2 regions of the Kocuria oceani genome follow, and region 2 is predicted to be linked to the other one. Evidence: riboswitches for the same ligand, from Rfam matches in the RefSeq annotation. Region 2 holds a riboswitch; the other holds the start of a gene.

Region 1 (4,576 bases), on a different contig from region 2:
CTCGGGGATCCCGCGCAGCGCGTGGTTGAGGGCCTCGACGCGCAGCCGGGTGAACGCCAAGTAGTCCTCCACCGTGGGCTCCGGGTTGACCTGGTCCCAGGACTCCGCGATGGAGGGGTCGTCGATCTGCACGATCAGCCCGGCGCCGGTGATCGCCAGGTACTCCTCCCGCATCGCGTCGGCGCACGCGTACACGAGCTCCTCGTCGGTCCGGTAGTACTCGTTGGTCACGCGCGCGCAGGAGCCGGGGGACAGCGCGGCGACGAACCCGGTCTCCGCGCCCGTGGCCGCCATGGCGGCCTTGAGGTTGCGGACGTCGGAGGCCACCGCCTCCTGGCCGGTGTAGGTCAGCGGCCCGGTGATCTTCGGCTGCGCGGTCGAGGAGCGCCCGGTGAGGATGCCCGACGCCGGGTCCTCGTACGCCTCCCGGAACCGCTCCCGGTCCCGGCGGTCCGGGAAGCTGGTGAGCACCACGTGTCCGGGCGAGGAGCGGCGGCGCTCCGTGGACGCCCACCGGTCCTCGTCCGTGGGCGTCAGCCCTCCGAGGCGCGAGAAGGAGTAGTTCCACCAGGCCCCGTAGTCGACGGCGCTGGACATCGTGTGCCCGTACTCGCCGTCGTTGACGACGTCCACGCCGGTCTCCCGCTGGCGCCGCACGACGTCCTCGACGCCCGTGGCGAGCTCGTCCGTGAGCTGCTCGAACGTGATCGCCCCCTGGGCGTGCTGCCGGTTGGCCTCCAGGAGGCGGGGGATCCGGGGCAGGGAGCCCACATGGGTGGTCTGCACGCGGTCGGTGTTCTGCAGGGTCATGGAGGTGCTCCTCGGAGTGGGGCGGCGGGGGCGGGCAGCGGGGAAGGGTGGCGGGGGCGGGGGGAAGCGGGGCGCTCAGGCCCAGAGCCGGCGCGAGGCGAGCTCGGCGCCGCGGGCGAGCGTCTCGAGCTTCGCCCACGCGATCTGCGGGTGCACCCGCCCGCCCAGGCCGCAGTCGGTCGAGGCGATGACGTTCTCGCGCCCCACGAGCCTCGCGTAGCGCTCGATCCGGTCGGCGACGAGCTCGGGGTGCTCCACGACGTTGGTGGCGTGCGAGACCACGCCGGGCAGGATCAGCTTGCCCTCGGGCAGGGCGTGGTCCTCCCAGACCTTCCACTCGTGCTCGTGCCGGGCGTTGGCGCCCTCGAAGGAGTAGGCGCCCGCGTCGATCGAGAGCAGCAGGTCCACCAGGTACCTGAACTCGAGGTCCGTGGTGTGCGGGCCGTGCCAGGAGCCCCAGCACAGGTGGAAGCGGATCCGATCCTGGGGCAGGCCGCGCAGGGCGTGGTTGAGGGCCTCCACCCGTACCTGGACGAAGCGCCGGTAGTCCTCGACGGCCGGCTCCGGGTTGATCTGGTCCCAGGACTCGGCGATGGAGGGGTCGTCGATCTGCAGCACCAGGCCGGCGTCGAGGATCGCGGTGTACTCCTCGCGCAGCACGTCCGCCCACGCGTAGAGGAACTCCTCCTCGCTCGCGTAGTGGTGGTTGCCGATCCGCGCGGCCGAGCCGGGGGACAGGGCGGCGACGAAGCCCTCGGCCGCCCCCGTCTCCCGCAGCGCGGCGGTGAGGCCCGCGACGTCGGAGGCCACCGCGGCCTGGCCGGTGTAGGAGAGCGGGCCGGTCGCGGCCGGGAACACGGGCGGCGGCAGGTCGGGGTCGGCCAGGTGGATGCCGGAGGAGGGGTCCGTGTAGGCGTCGTGGAAGGCGGCGAGGTCCCGCCGGTCCAGGAAGCTCGTGAGCACCACGCTGCCGGGGGCCGAGCGCTTCGGGACGTGGATGTCGTTGTCGTCGACGATCTCGAGCCCGCCCGTGCGGTCGAAGGAGTAGGTCCACCACGCGCCGTAGTCCACCGAGTGGGTCATCGCGTGGCCGTACTCGCCGTCGTTGACCACGTCGATGCCGGCCTCGCGCTGGCGGCGCACGACGTCCACGACGGCGTCCCGCAGCAGGCGGTCGAACTCCTCGGTACCGGCCGCGCCCGGGAGGCGGGCCTCGTTGGCCTGCAGCAGCTCCGGGGTCCGGGGGAGGGACCCGGCGTGGGACGTGAGGATGCGGTCGGCACTGTGCAGCATGGGGCGCTGTCCTTTCCATCGGTCCTGGCGGTAGCACCGGGGCGGAGGGCGCGGGGCCGTCCGTGCGGGTTGCTGCGGCGTCGTCGAGCCAGGTCTCTCGGCCGCTCTGGATGGTGACGACCCCATCCAATCCCACGGCCGGGACGTTGCGCCATTCGGGAGCCGCGTGACGGGCATGACGCCGTGTGACGCGCGGGTCCCTGCTCGCCGTCGTGCTCCGGATCACATACCGTGACGGTGACCGGTGCCCCGGACCCTGTGGGCGCGGCGGACGGAAGGAAGGTTCCCCATGTTCCAGGACCACGGCCTCGAGGGCCGCACCGCGCTGGTGACCGGTGGAGCGAGCGGCATCGGGCTGGCCGCGGCCCGGGCTCTGGCGGGCGCCGGGGCGCACGTGGTGGTGGCCGACGTCGACGAGGCCGGTGCGCAGCGGGTCGCGGACGAGCTCGAGGGGCGGGCGTGGGCCGTCGACCTGCTCGACACCGCGGCGCTGGCCGGGCTGAGTCTGGAGGTGGACGTGCTGGTGAACAACGCCGGCATCCAGAAGGTCGCCCCGATCCAGGACTTCGACCCCGCCGACTTCCACCGGATCCTCGTGCTCATGCTCGAGAGCCCGTTCCTGCTGGTGCGCGCGGCCCTGCCGCACATGTACGAGCGGGGCTGGGGGCGGGTCGTGAACATCTCCTCCGTGCACGGGCTGCGGGCCTCCCCCTACAAGAGCGCCTACGTCGCGGCCAAGCACGGCCTCGAGGGGCTGTCCAAGACCGTGGCCCTGGAGGGGGCGGCGCACGGGGTGACCAGCAACTGCGTCAACCCCGGTTACGTGCGCACCCCGCTGGTGGAGAAGCAGGTCGCGGACCAGGCCAGGGTGCACGGGATCCCCGAGGCCGAGGTCGTGGAGCGGATCATGCTCGGCGAGACGCCGGTGAAGAAGCTCGTGGAGCCCGAGGACGTCGGCAGCCTCGTGGCGTGGCTGGCCGGACCGCACGCCGCCATGGTCACCGGCGCGTCCTACACGATGGACGGCGGCTGGACGGCGCGCTGAGCGGGCCGGGGGCCGCTCAGCGGTGGCCGAGCTCCCGGGAGAGCCGGTGGGCCTCCGTGAGCAGCGCCCGCCCCAGGAGCCCGCGGCGCTCCCCGGCGAAGCGGGGCTCGATCCCGGTGAGGCTCAGGGCGTAGACGGGGGCGCCGGTCGTGTCGAAGACGGCCGCGGCCATGCCCCAGCTGCCCTCCACGATCAGTCCCGGGTTCACCGCGAAGCCCTCCCGCCGCACGTCCTCCAGCAGCTCGCGGATCCGCTCGGGGGTGTGCAGCGGGCCCCACTCGGCGCGGGCGGCGGGCGTGGCGGCGAGGATCCGCTCCACCTCCGCGTCCGGCAGGTGGGCCAGGACCGCCAAGCCGGCCGAGGCCACGCCCAGCGGCAGCCGCAGGCCCTCGTACAGCACGTGGGAGCGGATCGGGAAGGCCCCCTCGACCCGGGCCAGGCACACGGTCTCGGGTCCGCGGCGGGCCGAGAGGAACGCGCTCTCCCCCGTGGCCTCGGCGAGCCGGCGCAGCGACGGTCCGGCCAGCTCCCGGATCGGGTAGCGGTGGGCCGCGACCGCGCCCAGCACGTAGAGCTCCGGGCCGAGCTGCCACGCCGTGCTGCCGGCCGGGCGGTCCACGAGCCCCTCCTCGGCCAGGCCCGTCAGGAGGCGGTGCACGGTGGGGCGCGTCAGCCCGGTCGCCGCCGCGAGCTCCGCCACGGTGCTGCCCTCCTCCCGCCCCGCGACGGCGCGCAGCAGCTGCGCGACGCGGTGGACCACCTGGGTGCCCGGGCCGGCCCCGACCTTTCCCGTCATGAACTCCACTATATGGACATTGCGCGACCTGATGGCCGGATGCTGAGGAAAGCCCGCGGGATCCCGGCGCACCGGTTGACCGGTATGTGGGGTGTTCCTAGATTGAGTCCTGGGTCACAGATCACCGACAGGAAGGGACAAGGGTGTCCAAGGTCATCGACAACGCCGCCGGGCTGCTGGCGGAGCAGCTGCGGGACGGCATGACGCTCGCCGTCGGCGGGTTCGGGCTCAGCGGGATCCCGCGGGACCTCATCGAGGCGGTCCGCGACTCCGGGGTCACCGGTCTCACGGTGGTCTCCAACAACATGGGCGTGGACGGCAAGGGCCTCGGGGTGCTGCTGGAGAACCACCAGGTGACGAAGGTGCTCGCCTCCTACGTGGGCGAGAACAAGCTCTTCGCCCAGCAGTACCTGGACGGCGAGCTCGAGGTCGAGTTCAATCCGCAGGGCACGCTCGCCGAGCGGCTCCGGGCCGGCGGCGCGGGCATCCCCGCCTTCTACACGAGGACCGGGGTCGGCACCCTCGTGGCCGAGGGCAAGCCGCACGCCGAGTTCGACGGCGAGACCTACGTGCAGGAGCGCGGCATCGTCGCGGACATCGCCCTGGTGCACGCCCACACCGGTGACACCGAC
Region 2 (4,576 bases):
GCACCGCGCTGACCACCGTGGCCCTGCGCCGCTACGCCCCCGGCCACGGCGACTCGCTGTTCGCGATGCTCGAGCGCAACGGCATCCGGATCCTGCCCAACACCGCCGGCTGCTACACCGCCCGGGACGCCCTGCTCACCGCCGAGCTCGGCCGCGAGGCCCTGGAGACCGACTGGGTCAAGCTGGAGGTCATCGCCGACGAGGACACCCTGCTGCCCGACGTGGTGGAGCTGCTCGACGCCACCGAGCAGCTCGTGGCCCGCGGCTTCCGGGTCTTCGCCTACACCTCCGACGACCCGGCCGTGGCCCGCCGTCTGGAGGACCTCGGCGCGGCCGCCGTGATGCCCCTGGGCGCGCCGATCGGCACCGGGCTGGGGATCCTCAACCCGCACAACATCGAGCTCATCGCCTCCCGTGCCTCGGTGCCCGTGGTCCTCGACGCCGGCATCGGCACCGCCTCCGAGGCCGCGCTCGCCATGGAGCTGGGCTGCGACGCCGTGCTGCTGGCCAGCGCCGTGACCCGGGCCCAGGACCCGGTGGCCATGGCCACCGCGATGCGCCACGCCGTGGCCGCCGGGCGGCTGGCCGCCCGCGCCGGCCGGATCCCGGCCCGCCGGCACGCCCAGGCGTCCTCGCCGATGGCCGGGCGGATCGACACGGACGCGCCCGACGCCGGTCCGTCCGCCGGTGCGTCCGCCGGTCCGGCGGACGTCCCGCGCGGGGACTGGGCGCCCGTGGGGGAGCGCCCGTGAGCGCGCTGCCCCCGCTCGTGGAGCCCGGCCCCGAACTGACCCGTGCGGAGCTCGAGCGCTACGCCCGGCACCTGACCCTGCCCGGGATCGGCCCGCTCGGCCAGCGCCGGCTCGGCAGCGCCCGGGTGCTCGTGGTCGGCGCGGGCGGACTGGGCGCCCCGGCCCTGCAGTACCTCGCCGCGGCCGGCGTGGGGACGCTGGGGATCGTCGACGACGACGTCGTGGCGGTCTCCAACCTGCAGCGCCAGGTGGTGCACCGCACCGCCGACGTCGGCCGGCCCAAGGCGGAGTCCGCCGCGGAGGCCGTGACCGCCCTCAACCCGCTCGTGCGGGTCCGCACCCATCCCTGCCGGCTCACGGCGGACAACGCCGTGCGGATCCTCGGGCAGTACGACCTCGTCCTCGACGGCGCGGACAACTTCGCGACCCGCTACGTGGTCAGCGACGCCGCCGCCCTGACCGGGATCCCCTGCGTGTGGGGCTCCATCCTGCGCTTCGAGGGGCAGGTCAGCGTCTTCTGGGCCGGCCACGGGCCCACCTACCGGGACCTCTACCCCGAGGCGCCGCCGGACGGGGAGGTGCCCAGCTGCGCCGAGGGCGGGGTCTTCGGCATGCTCCCCGCCACCGTGGGCGCGGTGATGGTCACCGAGGCGGTCAAGCTGATCACCGGCACCGGCGAGCCCCTGCTCGGGCGGGTGCTGCTGCACGACGCCCTGGCGATGACCTGGCGCGAGATGCGCCTGGACCCGGACCCGGACGCCGCCCCGGTCACCGCCGTCGCCGAGCCCGTGGCCGTCCGTCCGCCGGCCGGCGGCGCGGAGCCCGCCGAGACGGTCGCGGCGGGCGAGCTGGCCCGGCTGCTGGAGCGGCGGGCGCGCGGAGAGACGGCCTTCGTGCTGGTCGACGTGCGGGAGGACTGGGAACGGCAGCTCCTGGCGATCCCCGGCGCCGTGGCCGTGCCGCTCCAGGAGCTGCTGGACCGGGGGCCGGACGCCCTGCCGCCGGAGGCGCGCGGCGCGGACCTCGTGCTGCACTGCAAGGCCGGCGCCCGCTCGGCGACCGCCCTGGCCGCGCTGCGCCCGTTCTACGCCGGGCGGGAGGAGCGGATCCGCCACCTCGAGGGCGGGGTGCTCGCCTGGGCGGAGCAGGTGGAGCCGGACCGGCCGCGATACTGAGCGGATGCGCGGCGCTCCCCTTCTCCGGCCGGGCGGGGTCCCGCGGCGGATTCCTACACCACCCGGGAGGACATGACCGTCTGTGACGTCAGCATGACATCCGACGACATGCGGCCGTCATCGGGTGGCTCCGCACCCCGGCGGTCTGGTGCGATGTCATCCGTCCCATTCAGAGCGGCCGAGAGATCTGGCTCGACGACGCCGCAGCAACCCGTCCTTCGCAGGGGTCAGGGTGCTAAGGCCAGAACCGATGGAGATCCCGGATCTGCAGTCGCTCCGTGACGTCGGCCCCCGCGCTGCCGCCACCGGGCCCGCCCCTGGCGTGACCGCACGGCCGGCCCTCCTCGGTGCGACCGAGAGGACCACCGCATGACCCGCACCACGGCCGAGAGGACTCCCACCCGTCCCGGCGCCGGCACGGACCCCGCCGGCACGGACCCTGCCGGCACGGACCCTGCCGGCCTGCCGGTGGACTACGCCGGGCTGAAGGAGCGCTTCGGGCCGCTGTTCACGGAGATCGCCGCCGGCTCCCTGGACCGGGACCTCCGCCGCGCGCTGCCCTACGAGGAGGTCGGCCGGCTGGACCGGGCCGGGTTCGGCGCCCTGCGCGTCCCGGCGGCCCACGGCGGTCCCGGGGTCAGCATCGAGGACTTCACCCGGCTGCTGGTCGACCTGGCCGAGGCCGACTCCAACATCGCCCACCTCTACCGCTCCCACGCCGGCTTCGTGGAGTCCCTGCGCTTCCTGCCCCGGGAGCTCCAGGACGTCTGGTATCCGCGGGTGCTGGCCGGGGCCACCGTGGGCAACGCCTCCACGGAGAAGGGCGGCAACGCGCTCGGCACCCTGAACACCGTGCTGCGCCGCACCGCCGAGGGGTGGGAGATCACCGGCCGGAAGTTCTACGCCACCGGCTCCGTCTTCTGCGACTACACCCGCGTCTCGGCCGCCCTCGACGGCCGGGACGGACGCCGCTTCGCCGTCGTCGCCACGGACGCCCAGGGGGTCACCCTCGAGGACGACTGGGACGGCTTCGGGCAGAAGCTCACCGGCACCGGCACCGCGGTCTTCGACCGCGTGCGCGTCCCGGACGACGCCGTGCTGGACCGCGCCGCCGGCAGCGCGGAGGCCGTCCACGAGGCCGCCTTCTTCCAGCTCGTGCTGCTGGCCGTGCTGGCCGGCGTCGCCCGCGCCGCCCGGCGGGACGCCGTGGAGACCATCGCCGGCCGCCGGCGGACCTTCAACACCGGGCTCGGCCTGCCGTTCCGCGAGGACCCGCTGATCCAGGAGGCCACCGGCCGGATCTCCGCCAAGGCCTTCGCCGCCGAGGCCACCGTGCTGCACGCCGCCCGCGCCCTGGACGCCGGGATCGCCGCCGCCGTCACCACCGGCGCCGACCGGCCGGACTTCACCGGCGCCCTCCCGGCGGCGCTGCACGGGTCCGAGATCGCCGTGGAGCACGCCCAGGTCACCGTGCCGGAGCTGGCCCTCGGCGCGGCCCAGGACCTGTTCCTCACCGTGGGCGCCTCCGCCACGTCCACCGCCAAGGGCCTGGACCGGCACTGGCGCAACGCCCAGACCGTGGCCACCCACAACCCGATCGCCTTCCGCGCCCGCGCCCTCGGCGACTACCTCATCAACGGCACCCTGCCGGAGGGCCTGAACGCCATCGGCGACGCCAGGACCGGTGCCGGGACCGACGCCGACCGAACCCCAGGAGCCTGACGCATGTCCACCCCGCCCCCGACCACGATCCCGGCCCCGACCGCGGCCGCCGCGGGACGCACGAGCGTCGTCCACGGCAAGAAGCGCGTCCTGGCCTCGGCCTTCGCCGGCACCACCATCGAGTGGTACGACTTCTACCTCTACGGCACCGCCGCCGCCCTGGTCTTCAACGTCCAGTTCTTCCCCATGGCCACCGAGCTCGGCGGCATCGTCGCCTCCTTCGCCACCCTCGCCGTCGGGGTGATCGCCCGGCCCCTGGGCGGGATCGTCGCCGGCCACCTGGGCGACCGGATCGGCCGCAAGGCCCTGCTGGTGGCCTCCCTGCTGCTCATGGGCGTGGCCTCCACCCTGATCGGCCTGCTGCCGACCTACGAGGTGATCGGCTGGTGGGCCGTCGTCGGGCTCGTCGTCCTGCGCATCCTCCAGGGCCTGTCCGCCGGGGCCGAGTGGGGCGGCTCCGCGCTGCTGAGCGTGGAGCACTCCCCGGCCCGGCACCGCGGGTTCTTCGGCTCCTTCACCCAGATCGGCTCCTCGGCCGGCATGCTGCTGGCCACCGGGGCGTTCTTCGTCGTGCAGCACGTCATGAGCGCGGAGCAGTTCGCCGCCTACGGCTGGCGCATCCCCTTCCTGCTCTCGGCCCTGCTCGTGGCGGTCGGCCTGTGGATCCGCCTCGGCGTGGCCGACGCCCCGGAGTTCCTGGAGCACCGGGCCTCGGGCAACGTGGCCACCGCCCCCCTGCGGGAGCTGCTGCTCCACCACCGCCGCCCGCTGCTGGTCACGATCGGCCTGCGCCTGGCGCAGAACGCCGTCTACTACCTGGTGACGGTGTACATGCTGACCTATCTGCGGGACGTGCGCGGGGACAGCGCCTCCGGCGTGACCGCGGTGATGATCGCCTCCGCCATCGGCCTGTTCACCACCCCCTTC

What was found. Region 2 has a riboswitch for S-adenosylmethionine ahead of PU704_RS18815 (acyl-CoA dehydrogenase family protein). Riboswitches for the same ligand answer to the same signal wherever they lie in the genome.
Region 1: linked by a shared signal. The riboswitch ahead of PU704_RS01575 (cobalamin-independent methionine synthase II family protein) and the one ahead of PU704_RS18815 (acyl-CoA dehydrogenase family protein) in region 2 are both predicted to bind S-adenosylmethionine.

The regions. Positions count from the first base shown of each region.
Region 1 is NZ_JARAMH010000001.1:317,569-322,144, forward strand. It holds gene PU704_RS01570 (cobalamin-independent methionine synthase II family protein) at 1-810, opposite strand, end outside; gene PU704_RS01575 (cobalamin-independent methionine synthase II family protein) at 886-2,103, opposite strand; SAM riboswitch class I at 2,116-2,220, opposite strand; gene PU704_RS01580 (3-hydroxybutyrate dehydrogenase) at 2,393-3,148, shown strand; gene PU704_RS01585 (IclR family transcriptional regulator) at 3,165-3,944, opposite strand; gene PU704_RS01590 (CoA transferase subunit A) at 4,088-4,576, shown strand, end outside.
Region 2 is NZ_JARAMH010000030.1:10,200-14,775, reverse strand. It holds gene PU704_RS18825 (thiazole synthase) at 1-752, shown strand, start outside; gene moeB (molybdopterin-synthase adenylyltransferase MoeB) at 749-1,927, shown strand; SAM riboswitch class I at 2,090-2,184, shown strand; gene PU704_RS18815 (acyl-CoA dehydrogenase family protein) at 2,297-3,649, shown strand; gene PU704_RS18810 (MFS transporter) at 3,653-4,576, shown strand, end outside.